Regions from separate parts of the Paenibacillus sp. P46E genome, predicted to be linked through region 4. Evidence: predicted binding sites of a transcription regulator. Region 4 holds the regulator's gene; each other region holds the start of a gene.
What was found. The regulator LexA, encoded in region 4, represses DNA repair genes until DNA is damaged. The targets are predictions, from matches to a motif close to CGAACATATGTTCG.
Positions count from the first base shown of each region.

Region 1: a site for LexA is predicted at 2,250-2,263, ahead of A3849_RS30145 (YhjD family protein). Genes of this name have one in related genera too.
Region 2: a site for LexA is predicted at 2,279-2,292, ahead of A3849_RS06380 (putative DNA modification/repair radical SAM protein). Genes of this name have one in related genera too.
Region 3: a site for LexA is predicted at 1,335-1,348, ahead of recA (recombinase RecA). Genes of this name have one in related genera too.

Region 1 covers NZ_LVYZ01000099.1:9,934-13,598, forward strand. Annotated here, with positions in the region: gene A3849_RS30125 (YkvI family membrane protein) at 1-190, opposite strand, end outside; gene A3849_RS30130 (xanthine phosphoribosyltransferase) at 372-944, shown strand; gene A3849_RS30135 (hypothetical protein) at 1,049-1,366, shown strand; gene A3849_RS30140 (hypothetical protein) at 1,483-1,701, shown strand; gene A3849_RS30145 (YhjD family protein) at 1,770-2,225, opposite strand; tRNA gene A3849_RS30150 (tRNA-Leu) at 2,404-2,487, shown strand; gene A3849_RS30155 (DUF7002 family protein) at 2,560-3,255, opposite strand; gene A3849_RS30160 (GNAT family N-acetyltransferase) at 3,338-3,665, shown strand, end outside.
Region 2 covers NZ_LVYZ01000027.1:106,470-110,134, reverse strand. Annotated here, with positions in the region: gene A3849_RS06400 (LacI family DNA-binding transcriptional regulator) at 1-961, opposite strand, end outside; gene A3849_RS06395 (hypothetical protein) at 1,291-1,479, opposite strand; gene A3849_RS06390 (hypothetical protein) at 1,599-1,820, opposite strand; gene A3849_RS06380 (putative DNA modification/repair radical SAM protein) at 2,331-3,665, shown strand; gene A3849_RS06375 (TIGR03915 family putative DNA repair protein) at 3,665-3,665, shown strand, end outside.
Region 3 covers NZ_LVYZ01000026.1:132,760-136,424, forward strand. Annotated here, with positions in the region: gene A3849_RS05815 (competence/damage-inducible protein A) at 1-1,119, shown strand, start outside; gene recA (recombinase RecA) at 1,418-2,482, shown strand; gene A3849_RS05825 (regulatory protein RecX) at 2,608-3,342, shown strand; gene rny (ribonuclease Y) at 3,652-3,665, shown strand, end outside.
Region 4 covers NZ_LVYZ01000055.1:129,422-133,086, forward strand. Annotated here, with positions in the region: gene A3849_RS21130 (hypothetical protein) at 1-354, opposite strand, end outside; gene A3849_RS21135 (L,D-transpeptidase) at 507-845, opposite strand; gene lexA (transcriptional repressor LexA) at 1,056-1,682, opposite strand; gene A3849_RS21145 (LysM peptidoglycan-binding domain-containing protein) at 1,922-2,335, shown strand; gene A3849_RS21150 (DUF896 domain-containing protein) at 2,446-2,619, shown strand; gene A3849_RS21155 (hypothetical protein) at 2,704-3,231, shown strand; gene A3849_RS21160 (HAD family hydrolase) at 3,268-3,665, shown strand, end outside.

The DNA.
Region 1 (3,665 bases), on a different contig from region 4:
GCTGGCTGATAATCATCATTTTGGTGCCGAGCCAGATGAACAGGGCCGTGGAGAGCAGGATGGTGAGCACGGCCCAGTGTCCATATCTTGTGAAGAACCGCAGGATCTCCTGGCCGGTGGCGAATCCGGCACCTACAATGGTGCCAATATAGGTGAAAGCGATTTGCAGAGTACGGACATGGGATTTCATGGCTCCCCTCCTTAATTGTGCTGCAAAGATAAAAAATGGCTGTGCCAAAGGATAGCCTTGTGCAGTCCATATAGTACAGGTTATGATGATGAGCAGAAGGACATGACTTCCGCCTAATGCTTATATAGGATTATTACAGTGGAACGTATGGAATTATAAAGGGTAATGGAGGTTCAAAATCATGGAATTATTGAAACAACGGATTTTGCAGGAGGGGGTCGTCCTTTCTGATCAGGTGCTGAAGCTGGATGCGCTGCTCAACCACCAGGTTGATCCTATGCTGACGATGGAAATGGGACGGGAGTTTGCCGGGAGATTTGCTGATGCTGGAGTTACACGGGTGGTTACCGTGGAATCCTCGGGTATTGCCGTGGCATTTGCCACCGCTTACGAATTGAAGGTGCCGCTGGTATTTGCCCGCCGTAAAAAAACGCTGTTAGCTGATCCGGATGCACTGTGCGAGAGAGTGCCTTCATTCACCAAAGGCATTGTTACAGACATCATGCTCTCCCGCCAATTTATCTCTGCGGATGACAAGGTGCTGTTCATTGACGATATTATCGCAAACGGCGACGCCGCACGCGGTCTCATCAAAATCATTCAGCGCTCCGGCGCCGAACTGGTCGGACTCGGTGTAGTTGTGGAGAAAAGCTTCCAGGCCGGAGCCAGAACCATTAGAGAACAGGGTATACGTCTGGAGTCACTTGTCCGGATTATGTCTCTTAGTGAAGGAACCATTGTCTTTGACGAATAAAGGGTGACAATTAGAGGAACTTAGCCTATTTTTTTAACAACTGCTTTTCACTCTATAAGTTTTCCTTTATAATAAAAATTAGACATGAGAGAGGAGGCGTCACAATGGGGAAAGAACCGGTGACAGAGCAATTTTTTATTGATAAACTAACCGAGGCCAAGGATCATTTCGAGCGTGCGCTGGATTGCAAACATACGGAATTCGACGACCTGTATCCCTATATGATTGAACATCCTCAGTTTTTCTGGTACAAACGTTACGTCGCTTGGTCTGAACTTTTGACGATCACAAGTTTGTGTGAAGAATTGTCCTTCAATTGGAGACAGAAATTCACTGATCATCAGGTGGAATATCTGGAACAACGTGTGATGTCCGCTAAAGTTCTTGACTTCTGGTTTGAGAAGAATGAAGCGCTGATATAGAACTTCATAAGATATAAGGTTAGAACTGCAAGTAACTAGACCCGAATGATTACTCATTGGGGTCTTTTTCACGGGTGGATAAGGCTAGCAATGTGTTGAAAGGAGACTTGAACTTCATGATTAGTGACGAACAGCTGGATGCCTACCGGATTTCCGGTGAGAAGATCCGTGTTGTACGCGATGCACTGGAGAGTAATGATGTAAAAGGTATTGTGCTCGCCTGGGACGAGTCCCAGGTGATGATACGCCGTCCCAATAAGCGGATAGTGAAGCTTGACCGCAACTATGTGTACCAGCCCTTTGCCGAACCCAGACAAGAGCCGGAGAACGTATAATGTATAAACCTAGCAAGAACAGCCCCCTCCATAGCGGAGGGGGCTGTTTCTTATGATAAGTACAGGACTTATATGGATAACGCCATCTGTTCCACAGTATCTTCCCGGGGGAGAACGGTTAGCTCAGGTGTCAGGCCGAGGTAAGCACGCATCCGCAGCATCATTTCATTACGAAATCCGGGCCAAGGGATATTCATCTCGCCGGTATATCCACGGCAGGAATACTGGGCCTCTACCCCCCGTTGATCTTGACGGATGGTCGTGATCTTCAGATGATGCGAGGTAAGCTCCCGGGTGACCTCCTGGAGCATCAGCGAGGTCTTCTTCGTTGCACCGGATACCAGCTCCATATAGAGCTGTGGTGTCTTGAATAATCCGCTCTTGCCGATGACCCGGCAGTCGCGTTCAAATACTTTATGAATGAACGTAAGCAGCAAATAGCTTCTGACAAGGGACTTTTCGTCTTTGGTTATATCTTCGGGGATTGTTGGTGTAGTTAGTGGATTTCTCTTGGTAGTCGCCATATAAATCACCTCATTTATAGTATGCGAACCTTTGTTCTCATTATACCCCGAATACGTAAATAAAAGCAATATTTATACAGAAATTTATGTATTAAAAATGATTACAAAAAAATATTGACTCAGGCATCATCGAATGGTATGATCTATCTTGTGACTGCGAAAGTAAGTCATTGAATATGCGGTCATGGCGGAATTGGCAGACGCGCTGGCTTCAGGTGCCAGTGATAGCAATATCGTGGAGGTTCGAGTCCTCTTGACCGCACTACGGTTTACGCAAGCATCCCTTCTTTTGAAGGGATGCTTGTTTTTTTATGCCCGAATGACCTCACATTGTTTAGGAATGCGGAGCCGAAGGCAAAACCAGCGGTTCATGGATACCCCTCCAAGCTGCCGGCACCAGATCCTGACCGGAACAGTAAATGGTCTGCAGATAGCGGCTTAACGGAGTGAGCGAATACGCTACAAGCACCTCTTTGATCTCGGAGGGCTTTGCCGGAATCGACGGCCCATTCTCTATCATGAATAGCCCAATGGGCAGCAGCATCTTACAGCTCTTGCGGTAGGACATCCGGTGCGGGTATCGTGGAGAGCTCCCGGAGTCATATTTGGACAACCGGATATGATCGAAGTGATCCGTTAAGAGCTTAAGGGCATCCAATTTCAAAATGGCAAAGGTCTCTCCTGGTTCTCTGCGAGAGTACATAGCTGCCATGGACATACAGTCACGTTCAGTTGGCCAGAGGAAGACATGGCGGTCCAGACAGGCGCGGAACTGTTCAGCCGTTGTTCCTGCCTCCATAGCCTCGGGGGTGATTCGAAGATGGGAGTTCAGCACTGCATGCTGGCCGTTATAGACTGTCTTCCAGGCTTCAGTCCGGCGTATGCCGTTGGCATATTCGGGGTACAGCAAGGCCGATGCGAAGATCCCATCCAAGGCAGCCATACCTTGCAGATTACTTGCTCTGGTAAAATGATACAGTGAGGCTCTCAGCGGACTTTTGGTAATGGCAGCAATGATACAATGGTTCATAGTTGTTTTTACCCTTTTCGGTTGATTGAACTTCTGATATTTTTAGAACAGCAGTATAACAGGCTGGAAGGATGATAAGCAAATGAAGATCGAAGCGTTAAGTCAGCACAGAAGAGACGAGTTTTTGGACTTTTGCCGGAAGCACCGGCCGGATATTGATGATTCCTTTTTATATGAAGAGCAGCTTGCCGGGTTTGAACTGTCGGAAGAGAACCCCACCTATGTGGCGGTAAATGAGCAGGGAGCACTGGTTGCGGCCGCTTCGCTGATTTTGAATGACTATAACCGCAGAGGACGAAAAGGCCGTTTTCGGATTTTTCAGGCGGATACCGCTGAACCCGAAATTTACCGGAAGCTGCTGCAAGCCATACTACCGCATACGGCAGGTTTGGATAAGCTGGATATATTTG
Region 2 (3,665 bases), on a different contig from region 4:
CGTTAATTAAATGATAGAGCGCTTCAATGGCCTGATATCCCATCTCATGCAGCGGCAATCCCATCGTTGTTATGCGCGGCCTCAGGTAATCACTGAATTCCCGGTCATCAAAGCCGATTACCGACAACTCTCCCGGAATACTGACTCCGCACTCATCCGCCGCCTGCAGTACACCGACAACCATCACATCGTTCATCGACAGGATAGCCGTTGGGGGCTCCGGCAGCGCAAGCAGTTCAGCTGTCAATCGATAACCGGATTCCCGTTCCCAATCCCCCATCTTGATCAGCAAAGGATCAAAGGGCAGCTCGAAATCGGTAACCGCTTTGTAGTAGCCTTTCAGCCGCTGTCTGGATGGAATGGAATCCATCAGACCACTGATAATCGCGATTCGGCTGTGTCCTTTACGGACCAGATACGACATCGCTTCATAGGAAGCCTGCTCATCATTATATTGGATTGATATATCGTTCTGTGTATAACCGTAAGTATATACAATGGGTATGCCTTCGGCATCGATAAGGCCTGTCAAATCACGGGTATGTACACCGATATAAATGATTCCATCCACTTGCTTGCTGAGCAGCTCGGACACGGCGTTGGCAGCATATTTGCGGTAAGCTTCCGTATCGCCGAAATTGCGGCCAATCCGCTTATCCAGTCGAAGGTTGACAAGCAATATATGCAGGTCGTGCCGGTCCCCGAAGTCATTGATACCATCGATAATATCGGGGGCGTTGAATACGGTCACATCTTCTGCGATTACGCCAATCGTATTCGTCCGGTTGCGTTTGAGGCTCTTTGCAATATCATTCGGTTTGTAGTTCAGCTCTTCTATGGCTTCTGTCACCCGTTTGTGCGTTTCAGGACGGACATTACGGGTGCCGTTAAGTACATAGGAGACGGTAGCAATTGAAACATTGGCCTTGAGAGCTATGTCTTTAATGCTGGTTTTCCTCATGGGATTCTCCTGTCTAAGCATCCGAACCAAAGTCCATTAGCCGTTTAAACGTTTAGATTTATAAGTGACAAGTAAAACTTACCACATTATATTTCTTTCTGCAAGCACTTACATCGCAATTTTCCCGAAATTATTTACAGTCATATCCGCTCCTTTTCCAACATTCTGATTAAAACGCAAAAGACCCACAAGAAGGTCACTTTTTTCAAAGTGTCTTTCTTGTGGGTCACAGTTAATCAGTGCAATCCTGTTTCTTCCTGCAGCTTCACTACAGCCACCCACGGACAGTATCGGTCAGCCTCCAGGAGGCTAAATAGTCTACCTTATATTTATTTCCGGCGCTGCTTCATCATCCGGTTATACATCACCAGCGCGGCAATGATCATGCCGATCATGGCGACACTGCTTGCTGAATTAGCCGACATGCCGAACATGAGGCACACGCTGTTCACTAATGTTCTCGTAAGCAGCGCAACCAAAATCAGCATCAATGGACGCCAAATATTATACCCTCTCATCCCCTCAACACTCCCACTCTAGTAATCAAGCTATTAGTAGCTATTATAGCACAAGAAGGAATGCGCATACATTTTCGCCCGGAGAGCACTGCCGGACGGCAACTGCTCCCTACTAATTCTTATCCATTCTTTCTTTTCAAACATTCCAGAAGCTCAACCTTCATACTCTGTATAGCATCTTCTTTGGGCATCCGCAACACACGGGTTAACCGGACCATATCTTTTTCAAAAAATTTCAATAATGCCAGTGTGGCCGATTCATCATTATCCTTCTGAAGACGTTCAAGTAAACCTAGGAATTCATCTTCCGACTTAATTCCTGAATCATTTTCTTCCTCCATTTGTTCACCGCCTGTTGAGATATGTTCAATTGCCGGGCGACCTCAGCCTCTGTTTGATCTCCTAGATAGATTGCGCAAATGACCTTCTTTCCCACTTCTGACGTTAGTCCATTTAAATAGTGCTGCACTAGTAACCTGTTGTCAGCTTGTTCAGAAAATGAAGGAGTACGGGGCTCCGGGCTGGATGCGAGAGGGACTTCACGCTTAAAGTCCCTCTTGGCACGATACTGCATACGCCAAGCAATCCGGTAGAGCTCATGACGATAGTATTCTATTGCACTCACTTTTAATGCCTCCCTTGTATTTCTATATACCTATAATGTAGGGAGTTATTAATTTCCATTCTACAACCAATATAGGAACTTATGTTCCTATTATTATATACATAAGGCAATCTTTTGTACATTGCTAGTCAAAATTCCAGTCCAAGCAAGTAATGTGCCCGCCTGATTTTGACAAGAACATGTGTTCGGTATATAATTTCCTGTATAGGAGGGATTCTGTGTGGATATGATGGAGAAACTTGAAATTTTAACGGCTTCGGCCAAATATGATGTGGCCTGCACCTCCAGCGGCTCCGATCGTAAAGGCCAGCCCGGTGGCATGGGTAATGCCGTCAGCATGGGCATCTGCCACAGCTTCGCAGCAGATGGCCGCTGCATTTCACTACTTAAGGTGCTGATGACCAACGGGTGCGTATATGACTGCGCGTACTGCGTGAACCGTAAATCGAACCCCACACGCCGGGCCGCACTCTCGCCGGAGGAGCTCGCAGACCTGACCATGCAGTTCTACCGCCGTAATTACATAGAAGGCTTATTTCTCAGCTCCGGCATTATGCGGAGTCCCGATTATACAACCGAGCAAATGATTACTGCTCTTGATCTGCTAAGGAACACCTACCAGTTCAGAGGATATATCCATGTAAAGGCCATTCCCGGCGCAGACGAGGTGCTGCTGTCCCGACTTGGCCTGCTGGCCGACCGCATGAGCGTCAATATCGAGCTTCCTTCTCAAGAAAGCCTGGGCCTGCTGGCTCCCGACAAGAGCAAGGCCTCCATTCTGAAGCCTATGTCCCTGATCAAAGAAAAGATTAACGAGAACCGCTCCGATCTCGTCAAATATAACCATGCCCCCCGCTTTGCTCCCGCCGGACAGAGCACCCAGATGATTATCGGAGCTACGCCCGATACCGATTTCCGTATACTGACCCTCACCGAAGGTTTGTACCGGAAATACGCGTTGAAACGCGTTTTTTTCTCTGCCTACACCCCCGTAGTGGAACATTCACTCCTGCCGGCTCTAGATACCAAACCACCGCTGCTGCGGGAGCACCGCCTCTACCAGGCCGACTGGCTGCTGCGTTTCTACGGATTTCAGGCCCATGAATTGCTGGATGAAGCGGTACCCAACTTCAATCCGCTGCTGGATCCGAAATGTAGCTGGGCGGTGAATCACCGGGAAGAGTTCCCGGTTGAGATCAACCGTGCCCCGTATGAGCAGCTGCTGCGGGTGCCAGGGATCGGGGTAAGGAGTGCTCAGCGGATTGTTAAGGCACGACGGGCCGGAACCCTGGACTTTGCAGCCCTCAAGAAGCTTGGTGTGGTTCTTAAACGCGCACAATTTTTCATTACCTGTAAGGGGAAAATGCTGGAGGGATTAAAGGTGGGCGAGCATACCCTGCTTCGCTCACTCATGTCCGGGCAGGAGCTTGCCAGGATCGAGCCGCCGCAGTACGAGCAGCTCACTCTGTTCGACGATTCCTATCTGGCTGCCTTACCGGCAGCGGGAGCGGCAGTCCCGACAGCAGGTTCGGCTGCGCTGAAGGGAGGCGAATGGCCCTGA
Region 3 (3,665 bases), on a different contig from region 4:
AGCCGTGCGGATGTTATTCTGTTCACCGGAGGGATTGGTCCGACCGAAGATGATCTTACCAAAGATGCATTAGCTGCATCCGTAGGACGCAGTTTGCATATAGACCAGCTTGCCATGGATCATGTTCAGCGGTTTTTTGATGAACGCAAAATGGTTATGACCGAAAACAACCGGAAACAGGCTCTGATTATTGACGGAACAACGCCACTCCCGAATGAAACGGGGCTGGCTGTCGGTCTTGCTTTTTCCGATGGTGGAAAGTTCTACATTGTACTCCCAGGACCTCCGCGCGAGATGAAGCCAATGTTCACAGGCCAGGCTAAGCCTTGGCTGCAGCAGCATGCCTTGACGGATGAAATGCCGATATACTCCAAAATGCTGAAGTTTGCCGGTATCGGAGAGTCGCTTCTTGAAGATAAACTGATTGACCTAATCCGGGGCCAGACCGATCCGACCATCGCTCCATATGCCAAGGAGGGTGAGGTAACGGTGCGTATCTCCACCAAAGCCCCTTCGGAGCAGGAAGCTATGAAGAAGCTGGAGGTACTTGAGAAGTCCATTCAGGAGATTCTGCCTGAGCATATGTATGCTAATATTAATGTGCCGCTTGAGCAGGTGATTGTGGATTGGATGGTAGAAGCCGGCCTGACTTTGAGTGCGGCGGAGAGCTGTACAGGCGGTCTTCTAATGGAGAGCATTACAAATATTCCGGGTAGCTCGTCTATGTTCCTCGGAGGGATCGTATGCTATTCCAATGATATGAAGAAGAAGCTGCTGAACGTACCTGCAGCCCTGCTGGAGGGTCCGGAGGCCCCTGGCGCAGTCAGCCGTGAGGTGGCTGAGGTGCTTGCAGATCAGGTGAGAATGACCGCCGACAGCGACTTTGGATTGTCGGTTACCGGTGTAGCAGGTCCGGGATATTCTGAGCGCAAGCCAGTAGGGTTAGTATTTATCGGACTGGCTGAACGCGGCCGGCCTACGGAAGTCTATGAACTTAATCTTAAAGGCACTCGCGAAAATATCCGCCTGCGAACCGTTAAGGCGCTTTTATACCGTCTCTGGCGCAGGCTGGAGGAGCGTAAGGCAGCTACACCGCCGGAAGGGTCAGCCTTGCAATAACCTTCCTGTCCAGTATATAATTTATTCATACGGAAGAACCGTGGCACTGAGATATCCTTGCTGCGGTTTTTTGTTTATTCTTATGAAATGAAAAAGCAGCCTGTCCCTGTAAGAAGGTACTGTCCGACATCCGGTGAATGAATAATCTGGCCCAGCGTCAGATCTGGAAGGAGGCTTACAATAAAAGGGAGTAACATCCCTGGGGACAAAAAAAACGAATGTATGTTCGAAAAAAAGCTTGGCAAGACCTCCAAAACACGTTATTATAATACTATAAACAGTGAAGGAAGTGGTCTGATTGTCAGATCGTCGTGCGGCGCTTGATATGGCGCTTCGTCAAATAGAAAAACAATTCGGTAAAGGTTCGGTTATGAAATTGGGAGAATCCACTCACATGAAAGTGGAAGTCGTACCTAGCGGATCTTTGGCACTTGATATTGCATTAGGTATAGGCGGACTTCCTAAGGGACGTATTATTGAAGTATATGGACCGGAGTCTTCCGGTAAGACAACTGTTGCCCTGCACGCTATTGCTGAAGTGCAGAAGGCAGGCGGACAAGCTGCATTTATCGATGCCGAGCATGCACTTGATCCTAAATACGCCAAAGCGCTTGGTGTAAACATCGATGAACTGCTGCTATCCCAGCCTGATACTGGTGAGCAAGCCCTTGAAATCGCTGAAGCACTTGTTCGCAGTGGCGCGGTTGATATCATCGTAGTAGACTCGGTGGCAGCACTGGTTCCAAAAGCGGAAATTGAAGGCGACATGGGGGATTCCCATGTAGGCTTGCAAGCACGTCTGATGTCCCAGGCATTGCGGAAGCTGTCGGGAGCAATCAACAAATCCAATACTATTGCTATCTTCATCAACCAGCTTCGTGAGAAGATTGGCGTGATGTTTGGTAACCCGGAAACGACACCTGGCGGCCGGGCACTGAAATTCTACTCTTCCGTACGCTTGGATGTGCGCCGCGTAGAGAGTATCAAGATGGGTAATGATGTTGTGGGTAACCGCACCAAGATTAAAGTCGTGAAGAACAAGGTCGCTCCTCCATTCAAACAAGCAGATGTGGATATCATGTACGGCGAAGGCATTTCCCGTGAAGGAAGCCTTGTGGATATCGGAACAGAGATGGATATCGTGAATAAGAGCGGGGCTTGGTATTCCTATGAAGGTGAACGCCTTGGACAAGGCCGTGAGAATTCCAAGCAGTTCCTCAAGGAGCATCAGGATATTGCCTTACTAATTGAGAATAAGATTCGTGAAGCCAGCAATTTGTCAACGCTTGTGGCTGCACCTTCGGAATCTGAAGTAGTAGCAGAGCAAGAGGAAGAAGAAAAGCTCCTGCTTGAAATCGAATAACTTGATATTCAATCATTTGTAATTGAATACTAGGTAAGAGTTCAGGCGCCCTGTGAATGATCATAGCAGGGCGCTTTTTCGCAAATGAATAAGATTTACATCAGTAATGAGGTGATAGGGCAACTATGGTAATCCAATTAAATCCTGAACCTGAAGAGCAGGACGAGCAGATCTTAGCGAATTTTCCTGAGGATGAATTACTCGAAATTACGCGTGTGGAGCGTCAGAAGAAGTCAGACCACCGTTATATTATACATTTTGGTGCATATCAGCTGGCTGTTCATGAAGATGTCATGATTAAATACCGGATGATTACGGGGAGCTCCTTCATGAAGACCGATCTGGAGGAGATCGTTGTAGCTGATGAGCGGCAGCGGGCTTATGTGGAGGGTCTGCGCTATTTGGAGCGCAAACCGCGAACGTCACAGGAAATGGCCCGTCGTTTACGGGAGAAGGAAATAGGAGAGACTATTATTGCTGAAGTTCTGCTGCGTCTGCAGCAGGAGCGCCTTCTGGATGATCCCTTATACGCCAAGCAATGGGCGGAGCAGCGCATGAAGAATCAACGCAAAGGCAAGCTGTGGATCCGCCAGGAACTGCGTGAGAAGGGCATCGACAAGTCACTAATTTCTGAAGCATTGGAGAATATTACTCCTGAACAGGAGCTGGAAAGCGCCCTGCAGACGGGACGGAAGAAATGGAAATTGATCCGCGGCGATGTGAATGACAAGCGGAGGAAGACCGGGGCTTTCCTCATGCGGAGAGGTTTTTCCGGGGATATGGTACGTCAGGTGCTGAATATTTTGCGTGAGGAAGAGGATTTTGAGGGCGAAGAAGAGGAGATTTACTTCCCTGACTGATTGTCTTGACTTTAATGCAGTTATCGACTCTCTTGACAATGTCTTTTTATAAATAATAAAATATAACATGAATCGGCATAAATAAGATATCCTTTTTCCTTCCCAAAAAGCAGACTCTTATAATGCGGTTCGCGTACAACTCATATGAAATGTAATCGCCGGATAAGGCGGGCAGTGTGCATGTGCAGCATGTGCAGTATGGCAATCGGTGTATTACCGGTTTTTTGTATGGTGATGAACGGATTAGTTTAACAACTGCACAAATTCCCAAGCTTAGTTCTTGGAGGAACCAACGAGGAGGTGAACAGAATGCAAACTGCAAT
Region 4 (3,665 bases):
TTGCTCGGCATAGACAATCAGCTGTTTATATTCAATTTCAGTTCCAAAGCTGGCGAAAGGACGAACAATTACATTATCCAAAACTACAAAATTGTAATTGAATGTCTTTTCAGGATGCTCAGCGCCCAAGTAGGAAATGTATTCATCAACGATGACATCGTCCATCAATGATTTGAGGTTAAATACATCCTCATTACTGCTGGTGTTCGAAGCAACGTTGCCTTGAATGCTGCCAAAGGCTGTAAGGATATTGACTCTGCGTTCCCCATGATTATTGTTCAGTAAAAGATTGGAGAGCTTACCTAATGCGTCGACTTTGAAGTCGACATGGGTTCTTATTTTGGATTGATTCAAACCAGACACTTCCTTTCAAGATTTAATTTACCAATATACAGGTTTCGACATATTACTCCGCTTTTCCTGTTTGTATGCAAAATAAATGTTTGAACATGAAGGACACTTAGTGAGACGTTGAAAAATGTCTCGCTAAAGTGTCCTTTGTGCTGTTATTCCCGAATAGTAACACGGGTTCCGATGGGAACTGTTGCTGCGAGGGTTAGCACATCTTCATTATACATGCGAATACAGCCATGGGAGACCTTTTTGCCGATGGAGGAAGGGTCATTGGTTCCGTGAATCCCATAATGCGGCTTAGACAGGCCCATCCAAAAAGCGCCGAAAGGGCCGCCGGGGTTTTTCTGTTTGTTGATAATGGTATATTCTCCAACTGGAGAGACGGACAGCATCTTGCCTATGCCGACAGGAAAACCTCTAATTACAGTGTCATTGTCCAGAAGATACAGTATTCGCTGTGACAGATCGATAATGATTCGATAGTTGGGCATTTTGATCAACACTCCTTTTATGATCAGGATATGAGTGGAGTGTAGAGAGAGTTCTGGAAAGTTAGATAGAAAACCGAATGCGAACAATTGTTCCCTTTGATTAATCAGTCATAGGAGAACAAAATAGATCAAATAATTAGTAGATTGAAGGGAAAAGGAAAAAACTGTTCCGCTACTAAGCGGAACAGTTTTAAATGAGACGGGGAATTACTAATGAATATCGCGGAATAGGCCGATAACTCTGCCCAGAATCGTAACTCGATTCAGACGTAGAGGCTCATAAGCCGGATTCTCCGGCTGCAGACGGATATGGTCACGTTCTTTGTAGAAGGTCTTTACTGTTGCTTCATCTTCTTCAGTCATGGCAACGACGATATCGCCATTATCTGCTGTCTGCTGCTGGCGAACGATTACATAGTCACCATTCATAATGCCAGCGTCGACCATGCTGTCACCAAGAACAGACAGCATAAACACTTTGTTATCACCTACGTAATGAGTAGGAAGCGGAAAGTAATCTTCAATATTCTCTGTTGCTGTAATCGGCACCCCGGCGGTAACCTTTCCAACGACTGGAATGCGTGTTACCGTCTGAACAAATTGATGAACATTCTCGGAATCCTCTTGTCCCAGCAGTTCTATTGCACGCGGTTTCGTTGGATCACGGCGGATAAGCCCTTTCTTCTCCAACCGGTCCAGGTGACCGTGTACCGTGGAGCTGGAAGCCAGTCCTACAGCTTCACCGATTTCCCGGACAGAAGGTGGATACCCCTTGCTGCGGACTTCGTTACGAATAAATTCCAGGATCGCCAGTTGGCGACTCGAAATCTTTGACATCGGAATCAACCCCATATACTATGTTTGGGAAAATTATAACATAGAACTTCCGTTCGTACAAACATAAGTTCTAAAACGATCCAGAGTATTAGGTGGAGAATGGAAAAACAGGGTTGATATAACAGAAAATGGGGTTCGAAGAATAAGGGAACAATTGTTCGAAAAAAGTATTGATCAAAACACATGTTCGTGTTATATTAATTTCGAAAGTAAGAACAAGTGTTTGGAGGTCGGTTAATATGTTAAAGTACAGCACATACCGTAGTATTTACGACGAGGTTCATGAGGACCATACAGCGAGAGCCCGTTCTGCATACAATGATAGACTAGATATGAAGAATCTTCTTTTCTCTTTAGCGGCACCCTGCCGCAGATTGCTCCGCCAGGACACAATTGTAAAGCTAGCCTTGATTTTCCTATTAGTAATTTCCGGATTTACTGTGGTAGGCAATGTTTTTGCAGGATCGGTGTTGTCATCCAAGCAGGAGAAGAGGGTTGTTGTTGAACGCGGGGATACACTTTGGAGCATAGCACTTAAGAATAAACCGGCTCATATGAAAACGGCTGTATATATAGAAGGAATCAAACGGACGAGCGGTCTGGAGAACAGCAATATCCAAGCCGGCGATGTGCTGAGTCTGCCTGCATATTAATACTGATGGAGTACCTATAGATGGATACCAGGAGCTTTCAGGGAGCAGACCTTGACAAGCTCTTTTTCTCATGGCAAAGTTAGAATGAATTTATAGGGGAGGGGAACATATTGAACATTGACGAATTGGTCGCCCGCATCAATGAATTAGCGCGCAAACAGAAGAGTGACGGCTTGAATGAAGAGGAGCTTGCGGAAAGAGCCAAGCTTCGCGAGATCTATCTGGGTAATATCCGCAGTAACTTCCGTGCTCAACTTAATAATATTGAAATTGTGGACAAATAAGCGCATGAACAAGGCAACAAGGCAGGAGTTAATGATGCTCTGTTCCTTTTCATAGATATTATAGGATGACTAGGGGGAAATGACATGGCCCGTTCTTGGGAAAGAATGGTTCAACGCAACACACAGCAAATCAACAAGCAACGCAAGAAGCAAGGGAAAGATTCCATCTATGCATCAACCACTTCTGCAGCTGCAAAGAGCAGCGATATTTTTAAAGGCCGTAATATTATATTTCCGGTAATATTGTTGATGCTTGGCATCATGTTCTGGGTAGTTGGCTCAATTGATGAAGCTAAAGGCAGCGGCATTCTTGCCAACTGGTTGGGAGTGGTTCTGTATTTCCTGCTAGCGGCACTGCTGTTTTTCCGCCGTCCATATTTAAAGGTTGAACGTGCCAGACTTGCTACCATTAAATACAACCGTGAGCGCCAGCTTCCGGCAGCGGATATTGAAAAAATAACTGTTACACGTGGTGCAGTTTCCATTAAGTATAAAGGTAAACGCACGCAGTGGGTATTCTCCAGGCTGTTCAACCGTTATGACATTAATGCAATGGGTGAGCGTCTGGAGCAGTTCGCCAAGCAGAATCATGTGGAATATGTGAACGAATAGAAAGATACGACCAGCAGAGGGAGAGGGAGAACTATAATGCCGATTTCCGCCGTACTCTTTGACCTTGATGACACACTGCTCTGGGATGAGCGGAGCGTTGAAGAAGCATTTCGTTATGCCAGTGAAGGAGCAGGTGAAGCCGTCGACCCTCAGGAGCTGGAAGCAGCTGTCCGCAGGGAAGCGAGGAATCTGTATGAATCATATGAAACGTTTCCGTTCACTAAGCTGATTGGAATCAATCCTTTTGAAGCGCTGTGGGGGAATTTTACAGCAGGTGAACAGCTTGAATTCCGGAAGATGGAGCAGCTTGCTCCTGTCTACCGCAACGAATCCTGGCGCCGCGGGCTGGCAGCACTGGGTGTGGAGGATGAAGCGCTGGCTGCAGAGCTGGCTGCTAAATTTGCCGCAGAACGCCGTAGCCGGCCATACATGTA